DNA from 2 places in the Thalassospira sp. ER-Se-21-Dark genome. Region 2 is predicted to be linked to the other one. Evidence: predicted binding sites of a transcription regulator. Region 2 holds the regulator's gene; the other holds the start of a gene.
The links. The regulator PhoB, encoded in region 2, activates phosphate uptake and scavenging genes when phosphate is short. The targets are predictions, from matches to a motif close to TNTCATAAAACTGTCA.
Positions count from the first base shown of each region.

Region 1: a site for PhoB is predicted at 5,655-5,670, ahead of phnF (phosphonate metabolism transcriptional regulator PhnF). Genes of this name have one in related genera too.

Region 1 covers NZ_VDEZ01000007.1:38,990-49,255, reverse strand. The annotation lists gene FHI25_RS19790 (alpha-D-ribose 1-methylphosphonate 5-triphosphate diphosphatase) at 1-866, opposite strand, end outside; gene phnL (phosphonate C-P lyase system protein PhnL) at 859-1,563, opposite strand; gene phnK (phosphonate C-P lyase system protein PhnK) at 1,578-2,360, opposite strand; gene FHI25_RS19775 (alpha-D-ribose 1-methylphosphonate 5-phosphate C-P-lyase PhnJ) at 2,360-3,286, opposite strand; gene FHI25_RS19770 (carbon-phosphorus lyase complex subunit PhnI) at 3,291-4,424, opposite strand; gene phnH (phosphonate C-P lyase system protein PhnH) at 4,427-5,050, opposite strand; gene phnG (phosphonate C-P lyase system protein PhnG) at 5,047-5,547, opposite strand; gene phnF (phosphonate metabolism transcriptional regulator PhnF) at 5,681-6,394, shown strand; gene FHI25_RS19750 (trimeric intracellular cation channel family protein) at 6,420-7,055, opposite strand; gene FHI25_RS19745 (LysR family transcriptional regulator) at 7,073-8,032, opposite strand; gene pcaH (protocatechuate 3,4-dioxygenase subunit beta) at 8,137-8,850, shown strand; gene pcaG (protocatechuate 3,4-dioxygenase subunit alpha) at 8,854-9,483, shown strand; gene FHI25_RS19730 (GGDEF domain-containing protein) at 9,678-10,266, shown strand, end outside.
Region 2 covers NZ_VDEZ01000001.1:772,272-782,537, reverse strand. The annotation lists gene FHI25_RS03450 (hypothetical protein) at 1-203, opposite strand, end outside; gene FHI25_RS03445 (PstS family phosphate ABC transporter substrate-binding protein) at 876-1,910, shown strand; gene pstC (phosphate ABC transporter permease subunit PstC) at 2,046-3,425, shown strand; gene pstA (phosphate ABC transporter permease PstA) at 3,418-4,767, shown strand; gene pstB (phosphate ABC transporter ATP-binding protein PstB) at 4,769-5,572, shown strand; gene phoU (phosphate signaling complex protein PhoU) at 5,594-6,316, shown strand; gene phoB (phosphate regulon transcriptional regulator PhoB) at 6,334-7,032, shown strand; gene FHI25_RS03415 (cation:proton antiporter) at 7,113-8,861, opposite strand; gene FHI25_RS03410 (calcium/sodium antiporter) at 9,128-10,090, shown strand; gene FHI25_RS03405 (SDR family oxidoreductase) at 10,177-10,266, shown strand, end outside.

The sequences.
Region 1 (10,266 bases), on a different contig from region 2:
GCCGCAACATTGCCGCTATGCGATCCGCCGCGCACAAGGTTCGGGCCCCCCATCATGACACCAAGCCCACCTTCATGCGATGCCTTGGCAGCCTCAAGGGTGGTTGGGAATTCAGCCACGGTCATTTTGTCTGCAACCGCCTCGGCGACGTGTTCGGCTGTGGCGTCATCATGGCTGGCAAGGGCCAGGCCCTTGGCATGGGCCTGCTCTACCACATGACGGCGATGCTTTTCGGAATAAAGCTCTGCATCGCGACGGCGGGTGGCGATGAATTTGCGCATTTCCTCGTCGTTCAGGCCATATTTGCCCTGATAGTAGGTGTAATAGGCATCAAGGCTGACGAACTGGCGCTGGCCCGGTGTGTGATCCATCACCGAAAGCATGCTGACCAGTGGCAGGTCGATCAATTGACCAAGGGCCTCGACCATGCCGGGGAATGATGTTTCGCAGCGCAGATGCAGTTTATGATCCGCACGCAGCAATTCATTTTCCAGCGCGTGTTCAAGGGCATGGACCGATTCAATCAGTCTGACAATGCGTTCTGAGCCTTCATTGACGTCACCGATGGATACTGCATCAAACACGGTGGTGATCCCGGCACTCGCAACTTGGTTGTCATGCGCGACAACGGCGGCTGTCGCCGGCCAGCGGGTCTTGGGGCGCGGCGTCAGATGTTTGTCGAGATTGTCGGTATGCAACTCGACCAGGCCCGGCATCAGATAATCGCCACCCATGTCCTCTGCGCCCGGGATGTTGGACGGTCGATCAGAAATATCGCTGATCTTTCCGTCCTTGACCTGCACGGCGCCATCAATGACTTCGTTGGCCAGAACGAGTTTGGCATTGGTAAAAATCTGTTCAGTCATTGGCCCCAACTTTAAACGAAGTCACATCAAACGACCCGGTGCAGACGGCGTCACGGGTTTCGTGGTCATGGAAAATACCGGCAATCGCGGCCCCACGGCTTTTGGCTTCTTCAATCAGCGCCAGAACTGTGGCGCGATTTTGGGCGTCAAGCGATGCGGTCGGTTCATCGAGTAGCATGATCGGATAATCGGCAATAAAGCCACGCGCAATATTCACCCGTTGCTGTTCCCCACCTGAAAAGGTCAGCGGCGAAAGCTGCCACAAACGTTCCGGGATGCGAAGGCGGGTCAAAAGATCACGTGCCTTGTCAGTGGCGGTCTTGCGATCCGTGCCAAGGGCCACCAGCGGTTCGGCAACGATATCAAGGGTCGGCACACGCGGGATCACGCGCAGGAACTGCGAAACATATCCCAGCGTGCGCTTGCGGATTTCCAGTATCGAATGCGGGCTGGCGGTGGTGATATCCAGCCAGTCGCCATCGTGGAACACCTTGATGGAGCCGTGAGAGCATGTGTAATTGGCATAAAGCATGCGCATAAAGGTACTTTTCCCCGAACCGGATTCACCGGTCAGCGCGATGCATTCGCTCGCCGAAAGCATGAATTCAACACCTTCGAAAACCGGGATGGTCACGCTGCCCTGTGTGTGCAGGGTAAAGCTTTTGGCAACGTTTTGAGCATGAAGCATTTCAGACATTTTCTTCGCCCCGGTCAGTTTTGCAGAATGGAAGAAACAAGCAGCTGCGTATAGGGATGCTGCGGGTCGTCAAGGACCTGATCGGTCAGGCCATGTTCAATGACCTTGCCCTGTTGCATCACCATCAGCCGGTGCGAAAGAAGTCGTGCCACTGCCAAATCGTGGGTGACGATGATCACCGCAAGATTAAGGTCGTGAACCAGCCCGCGCAGCAGATCGAGCAATCTGGCCTGAACAGAGACATCAAGCCCACCCGTGGGTTCGTCCATAAAGACGAGGCGCGGGCTGGTTACGAGGTTGCGGGCAATCTGCAAACGTTGCTGCATGCCGCCCGAAAAGGTCGATGGCAGGTCATCAAGGCGTTCTGACGCGATTTCAACCTTGCCAAGCCAGCTGTCCGCATTGCTGCGGATGTTGCCGTAATGACGGTCACCAATCGCCATCAGTCGTTCGCCAATGTTGGCCCCGGCACTGACATTCATGCGCAGACCATCACGCGGGTTCTGATTCACAAAGGCCCAATCGGTGCGCATCAAAAGGCGACGCTGGGCTTCGGACATTTGATACACATCGCGCACGCCATCAATGCGGGTCTGATATTCAACCGTCCCCCTGGTCGGTTCCTGCTGGGCGGAAATGCTGCGCAGCAAAGTGGACTTGCCAGATCCGGACTCGCCAACGATGCCAAGAACTTCACCGGGGCGGAGTTCAAAGCTGACATCTTTGCAGCCAACGCGGTCGCCATACATCATGGTCAGGTTGTCAACGCGCAGAAGCGGTTCGTTCATCTGGGTCATTATTCTGCTGCCTTTCCGCGATCTGCGCTACCTAGGGGTTGGTCATGATGTTGCGGGCCGCGATGGCCGGCTTCCTGTCGTTCCGCGCAGTAATCGGTGTCTGAGCAGACAAACATCCGGTTCCCCTGATCATCGAGGATAACCTCATCAAGATAACTGTCGCGCGCACCGCACATGCCGCATTCGTCTTCCCAGGTCTGGACTTCGAACGGATGATCCTCGAAATCGAGGCTTTTGACCTTGGTGTAGGGCGGCAGGGCATAAATGCGCTTTTCGCGACCAGCCCCGAAAAGCTGAAGGGCCGCCATATTGTTCATTTTCGGGTTGTCGAACTTTGGCGTCGGCGACGGGTCCATCACATAGCGATCATCGACCATCACCGGATAGGCATAGGTCGTCGCGATATGACCATGACGTGAGATATCTTCATAAAGCTTCACATGCATCAGACCGTATTCTTCAAGCGCGTGCATTTTGCGCGTTTCGGTTTCGCGCGGTTCAAGGAAGCGAAGCGGTTCGGGGATCGGCACCTGATAGACCAGCACCTGATCTTCGCGCAGTTCCTTTTCCGGAATGCGGTGACGCGTCTGAATGATCGATGCCTCGGCGGTTTTTTCCGTGGTGGCCACTTGCGCGGTCTTGGCAAAGAACTGACGGATGGAAACCGCGTTGGTGGTGTCATCCGCCCCCTGGTCAATGACCTTAAGCGTATCATTCGGGCCGATTACGGCGGCTGTTACCTGAACGCCGCCCGTACCCCAGCCATACGGCATCGGCATTTCGCGCCCGGCAAACGGCACCTGGTAGCCCGGGATCGCCACGGCCTTAAGTAGGGCACGCCGGATCATGCGTTTGGTCTGTTCATCAAGATAGGCAAAATTATAGTCCGGTGCCCCGTCGGCCGGATTTTTGACAGTCTGTTCCATGGGATTACTCCGCGGCCTCGGGTTGGGATTTGCCATTTTCAGCTTCGGCTTTCGCCAGACGTTCTTCGACCTCGGCGCGCATGCGGCGCACCAGTTCAAGTTCGCCCTGAAAATCGACATAGTGTGGCAGCTTGATATGTTCGACAAAGCCGGTGGACTGGACATTGTCGCTATGTTCCATCACGAACTCGCTGTCCTGTGCCGGGCCCATGATCTGTTCGCCCATTTCATTGGCGCGCATGGCACGATCCACCAGGGCCATCGAAATCGCTTTGCGCTCGTTCTGGCCAAACACAAGCCCATAGCCACGGGTAAATTGCGGCAGCTTGGTTTTTGATCCCTTGAACTTGTTGACCGTCTCGCACTCGGTCAGTTCGATATCGCCGATATCGATGGCAAAGCCGAGTTCTTCTGGCTCGATTTCGACCGAAACGGTGCCATAGCGGATCTCGCCGACAAAGGCATGGCTGTTGGCATAGCCGCGCTGGGTGGAATAACCGAGTGCGAGGACAAATCCCTCATCCCCGCGCGACAGGTTCTGCAAACGCAAATCCCGTCCGGCCGGGAATTTGACCGGCTCACGCGTCAGATCGGCGACCGGGGCATTGTCATCAACCGGCACAGGTTCATCCTGAATAAGGCCTTCATAGTTCAGGATGTCATCCAAAACGCGCGGCATGTTCTCATCAATCGGATTTTCACCACTTGGTGCCTCGGTCGGTGCTTCGCCGTTGGCCATCAGGGTGAAATCCAGCAGGCGATGCGTGTAATCAAAGGTCGGGCCCAAGATCTGTCCGCCGGGCAGGTCTTTGAAGGTTGCCGAAATGCGACGTGAAACATCCATCTCGGCGGTTTTGATCGGTTTGGAAAAGGCAAAACGCGGCAGCGTCGTGCGATAGGCGCGCATCAAAAAGATCGCCTCAATCAAATCACCACGGGCCTGCTTGATGGCAAGGGCGGCCAGATCGCGGTCGTAAAGCGATCCTTCAGCCATGACACGGGTGACGGATAGCGAGAGTTGCTGTTCGATCTGATCAGTTTCGATTTCGGCAATGTCCGTATCGCCCCGGCGCTGCTCGGCCAGAAGCTTGTGCGCATTGTTGATGGCGCGTTCGCCACCTTTTACTGCAACATACATGATTAATTGACCTCGATCCGAGTGGTGCGCGACAGGGCGGCGATCTGGCTTTCGCTTGCGAAAATCACATCAACGCCGCACGGAAACAGGTGATGGTTTTCTGCGCGCCATGCGTGGAAGCTTGCAGGCAGGCCCTTGATCGCAAGGTTATGCGTATCCTTGATGCCCGGGCCCTTCAGGGTCATGGACGGGCGATCTGAAATCTCATCGACCATCAGGATCAGGGTTGCGGATTGATCAGGATATTCCGCATTGCCGACGGCAAGGTCTGTGACAAAGGACAGATCATCGGAAATGCGCGCAATCGCAAAATCGGCCTGTTTGACATCCGTGCTGAGTGGGCAGCCGCAATGGAATTTCAAATGATCGCCCGCGGCCTTGGTCGCACAGTCTGGCGATAGCCAGATGGTCGTATCCATATCGGCCATGGCAAGAAGCGTTGCGGTGGTGGCTTTGTTCAGGCCATCGGGTGCGGAAACACTGACCGGCAAATCATAAATGCGACCGGGCCGTGACATCGCATCAAGCAGGGCGCGGAAAACAGCGTTTGAATCAAATGCCGCATGGTCAAAACCGGGCAGCAATTCACTTGTCTGGGCGGGGGTTGATTGGGGTTGGGGCGTCATTCGTCTTCTCCGCGGACAAGGGTGAAGAAATCAACTTTGGTGGCGGCAACCTTGCGCGCATGATCGCGTTTGGCGGCGGCCTGTTCGGTGGCCAGGGTGTCGATGAAATCGCTTGCCGATCCGTCGCGAAGCATCACCGCATCAAACAGGGCGGCATATTGTGCCTGAATACGATCGCGTCCCTTGACGTAGGAATGCCCGACCGTGCCGTCTGAGAGCGTGACGGCACAACGCGTCACGGTCATTTCACCAAGGTTGAAACGCTGCCCGGCACCACCAGCACGACCGCGGACCATCACCATGCCGATTTGCGGTTCGCGCAGGTGCGTCCAGCTTTCACTGCTGTGATTTTCCGACCATTCGGTTTCAAGGCGTGCACGGGATGTGCGGGCCAGAACCGACATCCATTTTTGGCGCGCGGCAATATGCGGATCGCTGGGGGTGTCTGCATTCCGGTTTTGATCTGTCCGGGCATTCGGGGCGGGGTGCGCCGTCATCAAACTGATCCCTTTTCAACTTATGTCGACAAATTCAAAATTTGTCTAGACGTCTATACCTATTGACGTTATAAGACGATCCAGCACCAAAGGCAAAGGTCTTGCGGTGAAAGTTTTGTGAACGGGGAATGCAATGGATTGGGAACCGGGCCTATCTATTTGGAAGCAAATAGAAAAGCAGCTTCTGGCTGATATCTCTGACGGCGTTTTTACGCCCGGCGAAAAGATGCCGACCGAGATGGAATTGGTCCGGCGCTTTGGGGTGAATCGTCATACGGTGCGCCGCGCCATGGCGGCACTTGTCGATTCCAATGTTGTCCGTGTCGAACAGGGGCGCGGCGCCTTCGTCCAGGAACAGATCCTTGACTACCCGCTTGGTTCCAAGACCCGGTTTTCGCAGATCGTATCGGGCCGCCATCGCTTGCCCGACAAACGCCTGATCTCGTCCGAGGTCCTCAAAGCCAATTCGACCATCGCGCAGTTCCTGGATGTCAAACCGGGCACGCGCGTGATTGAGTTGTTTTCGGTATCCGAGGCCGATGGTGTTCCGCTTGCCGTCGCGACAAGTTATCTTCCGGCCGCGCGCTTTGACGGCATTGTCGAGATATTTGTCGAAACCAAATCGCTTACAGAAGCCTTCAAACGCTTCGGGATTGATGATTACACACGAAAGACCACGCGCATTTCGGCAACGCTTCCGTCATCACGTGTTGCCAACCTGCTTAAACAGGCGCGCAACCGTCCGGTGATTTCGACGGAAAGTGTCGATGTCGATTCCGCTGGTGCGCCAATCGAATATGGTGTGACCGCCTTTTCAAGCGACCGGGTTCAGTTGATCGTCGAGTAGGGAATGGGACAGCGGGTGTGCTGCCCTAGTATTCCCGACCCGGGCGGGCCCTGTAGACCGGGAAGCTTAGCTTGAACTTGATCGCACATGCCCGCATCAGGAATGCGGCAAAGAACGCAATCACGGCAATCGGCCCGCGCGGCAAATCAAGGATCGCAGTGCCAATCACATAGATCCCCGCACCGACCAGCGCACAGGTGATATAAATCTCCGGGCGCAGGATCAGCGGGATTTCATTACAGACGACATCACGCACCATCCCGCCAAAGGTGGCCGTGATCATGCCCAGAACGATTGCGACCAACGGGGATACGCCCAGATTAAGGCCGATGGCCGCCCCGGTGACCCCGAACATCGCCAGTCCGAGCGCATCCAGCCACAGCAAGGCGACATAGCGTCGTTCAACCAGATGGGCGGTGAAGTATGTGATGACGGCAGCCCCGATGCAGGTCACAAGCCAAGTGGTGTCGCGTATCCAGAAAACCGGCGTTGCTCCGGTAATGACATCGCGCACAGTGCCGCCGCCGATGCCGGTAAAGGTCGCAATCAGGACAAATCCGACCATGTCCATCTGACGCCGGGATGCCTCAAGCGCGCCGGTAATCGCAAAAACGGCGACCCCTGCCAGTTCAAGCCAATAGATGATTTCAGTAATCGTCATGATGTCCTTTGCGGGGCCTACCCCTGATCTGTGGGTTGCGAAACGGGATGTTCTATCGGCATGCGCAGTCGGGTTGCAGCAACATCTTCAAGCTGTTCACGTAACCAGAGATGCGATGGATCATGTTGATAGCGTTGGTGCCAACACATGAAAACAGGAAGATCAAGCGTGCCTTTCTTAAGACCCGCGAGCGGCATCGGCGCACGGGCAAAATCACGCAGCGCATGTTTTTGGAGAAGGCTTGGTAAGGTTGCGATCATATTGCTTCCGCGCAGGAATTCGGCAATGGCGGTAAAATTCGGTACTCGCAAAACGATGTTGCGCTCAACACCTTGATTTTCAAGCATGTCGTCAAACTCAAGCGTGCGATTATTGCCATAACGCACCGTGATATGGCGCGCGGATAGATAATCGTCATCGCTTTGCGGGGCGTCGCGCATGTCCGGATCATAAAACACCATGTAATGATCGGTCAGAAGGCGCTTTTGCACGATATCCACACCTTCGGGCGGGCGCGGCGAAATCAGAAGATCGCAATGATTTTCGCGCAACAAGGCCGGTCCGGGCAGAAGGGACGGAACCACCGTCATCCGGATATTGGCAAGCGCACCTTCCAGATTGCGAAACAACGTTGGCAGCAAAAGATCACGCTGCAGATCGTTGGCGGCAATGGTCAGGCTCATGGATGCGCCATCCGGCTCGAAATGCGCACCACTGGCAAAGGCCTGCATCTGATCAAGAAGAAACCGCGCCTGTTCGGCCAGATTTTGCGCATGCGCGGTCGCTACGATCCCGCGCCCTGATTTGGTAAAAAGCGGATCGCGCATGATCCGGCGCAATTTGGTCAAGTTGTGACTGACCGCTGATTGTGTCACGCCAAGCCGTTCGGCGGCAGCCGTGACCGACCCTTCTTCAAGAACGGCCAGAAACAGACGCAGCGCATGGCCGTCCAGTTCCAAATGATCAAAATTGCTCATGAATAAGATGATAAATGATGCATTTATTTTATGCAATTAGCCACGCAGGATGCGTTTAACGCGGGCATTCAACAGTCCGGAGCATCATCTGCGGAGGAAAAATTATGGAATTCTATCAGCGTGACAGAACGCTGCAGCCAGCAGGCTACACCCCGATCTACAAGACATCGGTTGCGCGTTCCCCGCGCCAGTCGTTGTTGTCGCTGCAAGGATCCTTGTCGGAAATTACCGGTCCGGTTTTCGGTCAGAACGAACTGGGGCCGCTTGATAACGATTTGATCCGCAACTACGCCAAGGATGGCGATCCAATTGGCGAACGTATCATCGTGCATGGGCGGGTTCTGGATGAAAACAACCGTCCGGTGCCCAATACGCTGGTCGAATTCTGGCAGGCCAACGCAGGTGGACGCTATCGCCACAAGAAAGATACCTATCTTGCGCCGATCGATCCGAACTTTGGCGGCTGTGGCCGCGCGCTGACCGATGAAAACGGTTACTACTTTTTCCGCACCATCAAGCCGGGGCCGTATCCATGGCGCAACTACGTCAATAGCTGGCGTCCGGCCCATATCCATTTTTCGGTATTCGGTTCCGGCTTTGCCCAGCGCCTGATCACCCAGATGTATTTCGAAGGCGATCCATTGATCAAGGAATGTCCGATTGTGCATGTCATCCCGGATGAAGATGCGATCAACCGCCTGATAGCGCCGATTGATCTGAAGGGATCCGTGCCGCTTGACACCATTGCCTACAAGTTTGACATCGTCCTGCGCGGCCGTCGTTCAACCCTGTTTGAAAACCGTCTGGAAGGAAACTGATCCATGGTGCAAAGCCTTGATTATCTCAAAGAAACCGCCTCACAGACGGCGGGTCCTTATGTTCATATCGGACTTATTCCCAAGCAGGCCGGTTTTGATATCTTCGAAAATAACTTCACCAACATTCTGGCCGATGAAAACACCCGCGGGGAGCGTATCATTATCGAAGGTCGGGTGATTGATGGTACGGGAACGCCACTGCGTGATGCGCTGCTTGAAATCTGGCAGGCCAATGCAGACGGGCGTTACAACCATGAACTTGATCGTCAGAATTCTGGCAAAATCGATGAGGATTTCCGCGGATGGGGCCGGACGGGAACGGATTTCGATACGGCGCTTTATCGCTTTGAAACCATCAAGCCAGGTCGGGTTTCGGGCCGCAATGGTATGGATATGGCGCCCCACATCAACTTCTGGATCGTAGCTCGCGGGATCAATATCGGGCTGAATACCCGGATGTATTTCGCCGACGAACAAGATGCGAATGCGGCTGATCCTGTTCTGAATCTGATCGAACAGAAAACCCGTCGCAAGACCCTGATTGCTGATCGTGATGACAGTGGACCGATCCCGGTCTACCGGTTTGACATCGTCTTGCAGGGCGATGGCGAAACCGTGTTTTTTGACATCTAACAGCGCGTAAAACCGTATGGGTAATGCGGCGGCCGCCCTTCGCGGTTGCCGTATTTTTGTTCAATCAACTACTTAAAAAGCCGCCTGCTGATTCTTATATTCACGTTCATAAAAGCGGTGTGGTAAAACAACCGCTGCCGAGGGTTTCAAAAACAAAAAGAAGACCCCGGTGATAGAGAGTGAGAGGATCAGCCTTGAACAAGTTGTTACAGGTCGGAATCCGTGTGCAAGTAGCTCTGGCAACAGCGCTGCTACTGGTTGGTCTGACCGTACTGATGAGTTTTGTGGTCGGAAAGCGATCCGGTGCTGATCTGCAAAAGCAGATTGGTCTGGGTGTTTCTGATATTGCACGTCAGATGGCTGATGAGCTTGACCGTATCATGTGGACCCACCGTGGCGAGGTTTCGGTCCTAAGCACGCTCTCTGTCCTGCAAGAGCTCGAAGATACCCAACAGATTTCAAGTATCGTCAATCGCCTGAGTCGCGAAATCCCGATCTTTACCTGGATAGGTGTGCTTGATCGCGACGGGACGGTTGTTGCGTCGACGAATGACTTGTTGCTCGGGGCCAATATTTCGCAGCGACCGGTGTTTCAGTATGGCAAGAACGGACAGTTCATCGGTGATGTTCACGATGCGAAATTACTGGCTGAAAAATTCCCGCTTTATAACGGGGAGCCGATCCAGTTTGTTGATATTGCCGTTCCCCTTTTCAATAAAAATGATCAGTTCACTGGTGTACTTGCCACCCATCTGAGTTGGGAATGGGCCGATAATGTTCGCA
Region 2 (10,266 bases):
TTGATTGCTTCGGCTTCGTCAACCTCGACCTTCTGGGCCACCAGTGACAGAACTGCCTCGATCGCCAGAACGTGCGATGCGACGTTATTGACCGCAACATGCAGATCATCAATATGGCGCGACGCAGCCTCTGACATATCTCCAAGTTCGCCAGACAGCTTCTGAATCAGTTCCTGAATTTCGTCGAGTGCAGCGTTGCTCATCAAGTGCTCCTGTTATGGCCGCGTACTTACGCGCAGCATTTTTTGATCCCTTGGGGTCCAAACTCATTCACATAATCGTCCCGGTCCCCCGGATTTGTGCGGATATGCGGGGCAAAACCACAGGAAGATCTATATCTTTCAAGGTTTTGCGACAAAGTAGCCCGTGCAAATCCGGGTGATCCAAAGGACAATTGATATGAGAGAAAGCCTCTGCGTCAAACCCCTTGACCGGAGAATACTCGGCTCTGCTGGCTTTTCCTTGCCATTTCTCTCATATCAATTGCCGGGCCGGACATGTGAATGAGTTTGGACCCCAAGCACAACAGTTGCGTGTAAATGGGGTCATGTAAAGGGTTTGGTGGCAATTATCGTCAATTCACACCATTCCCCGACACCCAAGGTCGCCTTTGGACGAAATGTGACAGTTTTTGTTACAGCCTTTCGCAATCAATCGCGATTTTGCCATGTTGAAGTGAAAAACCACCGTTTTCGGATGGTTGTCGCAAAATGCTAACTTATTGATTTTATTAATGATAAGTGGCTGTTTTTACTGCTCTGATACGTTGTCACATAACGTTAACAAAAGCGACACAATACCGTAAGCACCCAGCGGTAGAGTCCGCCTCGCAGATCGTTGCACCGTTCCGAAGTGGAACTACCATTGGGGAATTTATGATGAAGAAGACTCTTGCTGTTGCGGCGCTTATGAGCGTTGCCTTTGCTGGCGCTGCCGAAGCACGCGACCAGATTCGTATCGTTGGTTCGTCCACCGTCTTCCCGTTCGCAACCGCAGTTGCAGAAGAATTCGGTAAAACCACCTCCTTCAAAACGCCGGTTATCGAATCTACCGGTTCTGGCGGTGGTCTGAAGCTGTTCTGCGCCGGTGTTGGCGAACAGCATCCGGACATCACCAACGCTTCGCGTCGCATCAAGAAGTCCGAAGTTGAAACTTGCGCGAAGAACGGCATTTCGGAAGTTACCGAAGTTAAAGTTGGTTACGACGGTATCGTTCTGTCGAACTCCAACGCTGCGCCGCAGCTCGACCTGACCAAAGAGCAGATCTTCCTTGCTCTGGCAAAAACCGTTCCGTCCAAAGACGGCCAGTCGCTGATCGACAACCCGTACAGCACCTGGGCTGAAATCGATCCGAGCCTTCCGGACGTTAAAATCGAAGTTCTCGGCCCGCCGCCGACCTCCGGTACCCGTGATGCCTTCACCGAGCTGGTACTCGAAGAAGCTTGCGATGAGTTCCCGGCAATCGCCGCTCTTAAAGACACCAACAAAGACCAGCACAAAGCTGTCTGCGCTGGCGTACGTGAAGACGGTGCCTATGTCGAAGCTGGCGAGAACGACAACCTGATCGTTCAGAAACTCGAAGCCAACCATGATGCACTTGGCATCTTCGGCTTCTCCTTCCTTGACCAGAACGGCGACAAGCTCCAGGGCTCGCTGATCGGTGGCGTTGCTCCGACCTTCGAAGCAATCTCTGACGGCTCCTATCCGGTTTCCCGTTCGCTCTTCTTCTACGTGAAGAACGCGCACGTTGGCACCATTCCGGGCATCAAGGAATATCTTGCTGAATTCACCGCTGACAAAGCTTGGGGCTCAGAAGGTTACCTTGCTGACCGTGGCCTGATCCCGATGGATGCCGCTGAGCGTGAAGCTGTTCGTAACGCTGCGATGAACCTTTCGCCGCTGAGCATGTAACGCGATCTTTCAACCGGTGGCGGCCTTTGCCGCCACCGGTTTCTTTATATCTCGACTTGATTTGTTTATTGTTTCTGTCCTATTGGCCTCACGAACTGATCTTTGCAGGCTCATCTGGCGAACGGATCTCAAATAATGTCCCTGTCTTTCCTGTTGCTCGCGGTTGCCGCACTTTGCGCGCTGTCCTTTTATTTCGGACGCCAGCGGGCTGTTGCCCTTTCTGGTGGCCGGCACAGCAATCTTCATTCCTTGCCGGTTCACTATGGGGCTTACACAGCAGCATGGTGCGGGCTTCCCGCGCTGTTTTTGCTTTTGATCTGGTACATGTTCCAGGGCTCGGTGATTGAAGCCCTGATCGTGTCGGACCTGCCGCAGGAAGTAATTGGTGACTCCGGTCGTCTGTCGCTGGCGCTCAACAGCATTTCCCAGATCGCCGCCGGTGGCGGTGAACATCTCACCGTGTCGCCGGAAATTGTTGATGCCGGGCGCAGACTTGCCAATTTGCAAACCATCGCCAATGCGGCGCTGGTGGTTGTCATGCTGTCGGTTGCGCTTGCCGGTCTTGTCCTGTCCTATCGACGGATTGAAGCGGATATGCGCGCGCGCAACAATGTTGAACGCATCTCGCGCGCGATCATGATTGTCTGTTCGGCGATTGCGATCCTTTCAACGGTCGGCATCGTGTTTTCACTGATGTTCGAAACCCTGCATTTCTTTAGCAAGATCAACCCGCTCGAATTCCTGTTTGGTCTGGAATGGAGCCCGCAAACCGCGATCCGTGCCGATCAGGTGGCGTCCGAGGGGGCGTTTGGCATGATTCCGCTGTTTGTCGGTACCTTGCTGATTACGCTGATTGCCATGTGTGTCGCGGTGCCGGTCGGCCTGTTTTCGGCCATCTATATGGGCGAATATGCCGCGCCTAAATTTCGCGCTGTTGCCAAACCCGCACTTGAAATTCTGGCGGGCGTGCCAACGGTTGTCTATGGCTTCTTTGCCGCGCTCACCGTGGCACCGTTCTTGCGCGACAATGGCGCGATCCTCGGCCTCGATGTCAGTTCGGAAAGTGCGCTGGCCGCCGGTCTTGTCATGGGCATCATGATCATTCCGTTTGTGTCCTCGCTGTCTGATGACGTGATGTCGCAGGTGCCGAAATCGCTGCGTGACGGGTCCTATGCATTGGGGGCGACCAAATCGGAAACCATCCGGCAGGTGATTTTCCCGGCCGCCTTGCCCGGTATTGTCGGGGCGGTTCTGTTGGCCGTTTCGCGGGCGATTGGTGAAACCATGATTGTTGTGATGGCCGCTGGTCTTGCCGCGAACATGACGGTGAACCCGCTTCAGGCTGTGACGACTGTTACCGTGCAGATCGTGACGCTTCTGGTCGGCGACCAAGAGTTCGACAGTGCAAAAACCCTCTCGGCCTTCGCGTTGGGGCTGGTTCTTTTCCTTGTCACCTTGGGGCTGAACGTATTTGCCCTTAAGGTTGTTCAGAAGTATCGCGAGAAATATGACTGATATGGCATCTCTTATGGAAGACAGAGCTGCGGCCAAAGTGATCTCTGACAATCTGCGCAAGCCGGTTGACTGGGACAGCCCGAAAATCACCCGTAACATCAAGAAACGTTACGCCGCCGAACGCCGCTTTAAAAGCTATGGTCTGGTTGCGATCTGTTTGGCGCTGCTGGCGCTTTGCACGCTGGCACTCTCGATCGGCTCTAAAGGCTACAGCGCCTTTTACCAGACCTATGTCCAGCTCGAAGTGACCTTTGATCCGGCTGTGATCGATCCGGAACGGACCGGCGATCCCGACGTGATCGGGCGCGCGAACTTTGATGGTCTGATCAAACAGGCTTTGCGTGATCGGTTCCCTGATGTGACCTCGCGCAGTGACAAACGTGATCTCTATGGCATCGTTTCAGGCGGCGCATCTTATGATCTGCGCGAACGGGTTCTCGAAAATCCGAGCCTGATTGGCCAAACGCGCACCATCTGGCTGATTTCCGGTGATGATTTCGACATGCTCAACAAGGGCTATATCGATCCCACCGTTGATGAAGGCGACCGTCGCCTCAATGACAAGGAAGTCGCTTGGTATAACGAACTGGTTGCTGACGGTGCGGTGGAAAAACAGTTCCACACCCGCTTCTTTACCAGTGGCGATTCCCGCGAACCGGAACTTGCCGGTATCTGGGGCGCGGCTGTTGGCTCGTTCTATACCCTGCTTGTGACTTTGGCATTGTCCTTCCCGATTGGTGTTCTGGCGGCGATCTATCTCGAAGAATTCGCCCCGAAAAACCGCTTCACCCAGATTGTCGAGGTTAATATCAACAACCTGGCCGCGGTGCCGTCCATCGTGTTTGGTCTGCTGGGGCTTGAGGTCTATCTCAATGTCATGCATTTGCCGCGCTCGGCCCCGGTTGTCGGTGGTTTGACGCTGGCGCTGATGACTTTGCCGACGATCATCATCGCATCGCGTGCGGCGATCAAGGCGGTGCCGCCGTCGATCCGTCAGGCCGCCCTTGGCCTTGGTGCATCCCCGGTTCAGACCGTGACCCACCATGTCTTGCCGCTTGCCATGCCGGGCATTCTGACCGGCACGATCATTGGCATGGCACAGGCGCTTGGTGAAACCGCACCGCTTCTGATGATCGGAATGGTTGCCTTTATTGTTGATATCCCGGGCGGGGCTCTTGACCCGGCAACGGTTCTGCCGGTCCAGATCTATCTGTGGGCAGACAGCCCGGAACGTGCCTTTGTCGAGAAAACCTCGGCAGCGATTATGGTGTTGCTGGCCTTCCTTGTCCTGATGAATGGACTGGCTGTGTATCTGCGCAAAAAATTTGAACGGAAGTGGTAAAATGGCTGCTGTATCCCAGAGCGCAATGACGGCGGAGCCGTCGGTCGAAAAACCGAAAATGACCGCGCGCAAGCTCGATCTTTTCTATAGCGACAATCAGGCCCTCTATGAGGTCAACCTTGATATCCCCGAACAGCAGGTAACCGCACTGATTGGTCCGTCGGGCTGTGGTAAATCCACCTTCCTGCGCTGCCTGAACCGGATGAATGACACCATTGACGGTGTGACGATCAAAGGTGACGTTACCCTGGATGGTCGCGACATCTATGACAAGCGGATCGACGTGGTTCAGCTGCGCGCGCGCATCGGCATGGTGTTCCAGAAACCGAACCCGTTCCCGAAAACCATCTATGACAACGTGGCCTATGGCCCGCGTATTCATGGTCTGGTCAATTCGCGCGATGAACTTGATGAAATTGTCATGACCTCGCTCGAACGTGCGGGTCTTCTGAAAGAAGTCAAAGATCGTCTGCAATCGCCGGCAACCGGTCTTTCCGGTGGTCAGCAGCAGCGCCTTTGCATTGCACGCGCGGTTGCCGTCAGCCCGGAAGTCATCCTGATGGATGAACCGTGCTCGGCCCTTGATCCGATTGCGACCGCCAAGGTCGAGGAACTGATAGACGAGTTGCGTTCGAACTACACGATCGTGATCGTGACCCACTCCATGCAGCAGGCCGCCCGTGTGTCGCAGCGCACCGCGTTCTTCCACCTCGGAAAGCTGGTTGAAGTCGGTGAAACCGATCAGATCTTTACCAACCCGAAGGACGAACGCACCAAGGGTTACATTACCGGCCGCTTCGGTTAAGCGAGCCAGGAGTACGCATAAATGGCTGATGAACATACCCATATCGTAAGTTCGTTCGACGAGGAACTGACCCGTCTGAACAACATCATTTCGCAAATGGGCGGGCTTGCTGAAAGCCAGCTTATTTCCTCGATCAGATCCATCGTCAAACGCGATTCCGAACTGGCCGAGAAAGTCATCCTGTCCGATCAGCGCATTGATGTGCTCGAACAGGAAGTTCAGGACTTTGCCGTCCGTCTTCTGGCCCTGCGTCAGCCGATGGCAGATGACCTGCGTCAGGTCGTCACCGCGCTCAAGCTGTCAAACGATCTGGAACGCATTGGTGATCTGGCAAAGAACATCGCCAAACGCGCGCAGGTGCTGAACCAGATCCCGCCGATCCGCCCGGTTCAGGCGATCCCGAACATGGCCAAGCTGGCCCAGGAAATCATCAAGGATGTCCTGGATGCCTATATCGAAAGCGACGCCGAAAAGGCCCACCGGGTCTGGGAACGCGATCAGGAAGTGGACGACATGTACAATTCGCTGTTCCGCGAATTGCTGACCTACATGATGGAAGATCCGCGCAACATTACCGCATCGACCCATCTGTTGTTCATTGCCAAGAACATCGAACGTATCGGTGATCACGCAACCAATATCGCCGAAACGATCTATTACCGGATCAAGGGCGAAGACCTGCCGGGGATTGACCGGCCAAAAAACGACGCAGCGAACTTCGCTGTTGTCGAACCGAATGACTGACACGGGAGCATAGGAAGATGGACCCAACGGTTCTTATCGTCGAGGACGAGGCAGCAATCGTAACCATGTTGCGCTACAACCTCGAACGCGAGGGGATGCAGGTTGTCGAAGCCGGTGACGGTGACGAAGCGTTGAAAATTCTGGCTGAAACCCATGTCGATCTGGTTTTGCTCGACTGGATGCTGCCGGTAATGTCGGGGATCGAAGTCTGCCGTCAGATCCGCCGCAAGCCTGAAAGCCGCGATTTGCCGGTGATCATGGTGACGGCACGTGGCGAAGAGGGCGACCGCATCCGCGGTCTTGATACCGGCGCTGATGACTATGTCACCAAGCCGTTTGCCATTGGCGAGCTGCTCGCCCGTATCCGCGCACTTTTGCGCCGGTCCGGTCCGGCGCAACCACAAGGGCAGTTGATCTATTCCGACATCGAAATGGATCTCGCCGCCCACCGGGTCAGCCGCAATGGAAAATCGATCCATCTTGGCCCGACCGAGTTCCGTCTGCTGCGCTATTTCCTCGAACATCCGGGTCGGGTTTTCTCGCGCGAACAGTTGCTTAACGCGGTTTGGGGCCCGAACATCTATGTCGAAACCCGCACCGTCGACGTTCATATCCGCCGCCTGCGCAAGGCGCTCAATGACGTCAAAGGCACGCGCGATATCATCCGCACCGTCCGTGCGGCGGGCTATGCACTGGATTCAGAAACCGCGGCCTAAGTCGGTATAGAGCCCTATCCGATTAAAAAACCCCCGTTGCAGGTTGCAGCGGGGGTTTTTGTTTTAAGGTCGTAACGTCTTCAGGTTTTTTTCTTCACCGGTTTTTCGGCATTCTCCGACCCTGATGGTTTGCGCTGCGGGCGCGGCGCCAGTTCGTTCATCAAAAGCATGTCCGCACGGCGGAATTTGGCGATTTCGGCATCAATGTCTTCCTGCGGCACATCACAGGCGGCCAACACATGGTCGGATAATCGCAAGCCGGTTTCAAGCACCTCGGGGATCGCGGCATCCGCCCCATGGCGCGACAGCGGCCCGATATGGGTGATGTCCTGCGCACGGGCAAAGATCTTCAGATGCGGGTAATGCTGGCGCAAAAGGGCGACCGTCTTCTCGGTCGCATGCGGGTTCCCCATGGCAACAACCGCAATTTTTGCCTCATCGGTGTGTGCCGCCCGGAAAGTTTCCGGTCTGGACCCGTCGGCAAAGTAAACCGGAAGGCCTTCTGCCCGGCCGCGTGAAACCTGCTGTGCGTCACTATCCAGCACCAGGAACGGAATGTTGCGCGTCTTGAGCAACCGGGCCAGAACCCGGCCAACGCGACCACTTCCGATCACCAGAACATGCTGGTGAATGCCCTCGGATTCTTCGGCAATCTTGCCAAGCTGGTCTTCTTCCTTGGGATGAAGCTTTTCCTCGATCTTGTGTCCAAGGCTGATCAGTGTCGGGGTCAGCGCCATCGAAATCGCCACCACCGGGATCAGCATGGCTGCCATTTCAAGCGGTACCGCACCATTCTGGGCGGCCAGCGCAAACATGACAAAGGCAAATTCACCGCCGGCGGCCAAGCTCATCGCCACCCGGATGGCAAGGCCGGTTTCAAACTGGATCGCGCGCGCCAGGACGAACAAAACCGCCGTCTTGATCACCAGCAACAGCACCAGCCACATGACGATGGTGCCAAATTCGTTATAAACAACGTCGGCATCAACCGACATGCCCACCGACATAAAGAACAGCGACAGGAACACGCCGCGGAACGGTGAAATGTCGGCTTCGATCTGATGACGGAACTCGGTTTCGGCCAACATCACCCCGGCGATAAACGCGCCCAGCGCCATTGAAAGTCCGGAAACCTCGGTCAAGGTGCTGGCGGCTAGCACAACAAACAGCGTGCCGATGGCAAACAGTTCCGGGTTCTTGAGCGACGCGATATAGCGAAACAGCCGCGGCAACACATAGCGCCCGACGAGCAACAACAACGCGACCGACCCGAAACCAAGCAGGATGCTCATCCACGGGCTGGTTTCCGTTCCGGCGTCACCTGCCGCTTGCACCATGATCAGGAACGGACCAACCGCCACGTCCTGCAATAACAAAATGGCAAGGGCCGCACGCCCGAACCGGGTATTGAGCTGCTTGTCATCGGAAAGCTGTTTGAGAATGATCGCGGTCGATGAAAGCGCAAGCGCTCCGGCAATCACCAAGGCCGTCGGCAGCGGGAATTCCATGACAACCAGAAGCCCCAGAAGGGCTGCCATCGACACCAGAATTTGCAAAACGCCCAGACCGGCAAACCGCCCGCCAATCACGCGCAAACGATCACGCGAAAGCTCCAGCCCGATCATGAACAGCAGGAAAACCACGCCCAGTTCGGCAACCGTGGAAATGTCTTCGCGTTCGGAAATCAGGCCAAAGCCGAACGGCCCGATAAAGAACCCGCCAATCAGAAAGCCGATGATCGAATTCGCACGCAGCTTGTGCGCAATCGGCACCGCAATGATCGCGGCAGTCAGAATAAGAAACAGCTCAAACAGGACGCTGTGATGCATGGCGAAATTCGTTCCGGAAGGCGGTCAAATAATCAATGGGTATCAGGACCTAAATCCCTGAAAATAACGAGATTACAACGATAACGAAAATAACCCTGCCAGTCGTGGGTAAATTTGCGGCATTTGCGAAATTCACCACGGAATCCTGCGATCAGGTGCTGTGGCAATTGTCACCGCCTGATGACTTGCCATTCGCGCTGCCAAATGCCATCTTCCGCGGGCCCGACAAAGGGCCGGTTTAATCGCTTTTGAAACGAGCAGATATTTTGGAACAGCTAATCCCCTATCTTCAGATCATCGCGGGCCTTGTATTGCTGACAGCAGGTGGTGAATTCATCGTAAGGGGGGCGGTTGGTCTTGCACTTTTGCTGGGCGTTTCCAAGGTGATCGTCGGTCTGACGATTGTCGCCGCCGGGACATCGGCGCCAGAATTTGTCGTCTCGCTCAATGCGTCGCTCAAGGGCACGGCCGATATCGCCATGGGCAACGTTGTTGGCTCCAACATTGCCAATATCCTGCTTATTCTCGGTGCGGTGGCGCTTCTGAAACCCGTTGCGGCCTCGCGGGTCACCGTGGTCCGTGATGGTGGCACGATGTTGCTGGGCACGGTCCTGTTTATTGCCTTTTGCATGTTTGGCGTGATTGAACGCTGGGCCGGGGCGGTGATGCTTTGTGTGCTGGCGGCCATCTGGTACTTCACCTATCAGCACGACAAAAATTCGCCGAGCGAGGCCAGCCACCTGCACGAAGAAGAAGTCGACGAAGTCGGCGAAAAGCCCAAAGGCTGGACCAGGCCGATCATCGCCACCGTCATCGGGATTGTCGCGCTTATGTTTGGCGCCGAGTGGCTGGTTGAAGGCGGGGTTTCGGTTGCCCGACAGTTTGGCGTATCCGAAGCCGTGATTGGCCTGACCCTTGTCGCCTTTGGCACGTCACTTCCGGAACTCGCCGCATCGGTGGTTGCCGCTTTCCGCGGTCATTCCGATGTGGCGCTGGGCAATGTGTTTGGCTCCAACCTTTTGAACCTGCTTGTGATCATTGGCGGGGTGTCGCTGATCGCACCGATCCCGGTGCCTGAACAGATCATGAATTCCGACATCTGGATCATGCTGGCGGTGACCGTGGGTTTGCTCGGTGTTGCCTATGCCATGCGCAAGATTTCGCGCATCACCGGCGTTGCATTCGTGATTGCCTATCTGGTCTATGTCTTCCAACTTGTCGTAGCATAAAGCATATTGCGTTTAATCTGTTCAATCAGTTCGCGGGCCGTCTGTCTCATGACGGTCCGCACACTTTGCGAAGGATCAAGGCACCAATGACAGGTCAATTCCCGAAATCCGTTCTGATCACCGGTGCGGCAAAACGCATCGGTCGTGCATTGACCCTGGATCTGGCGCGCAACGGC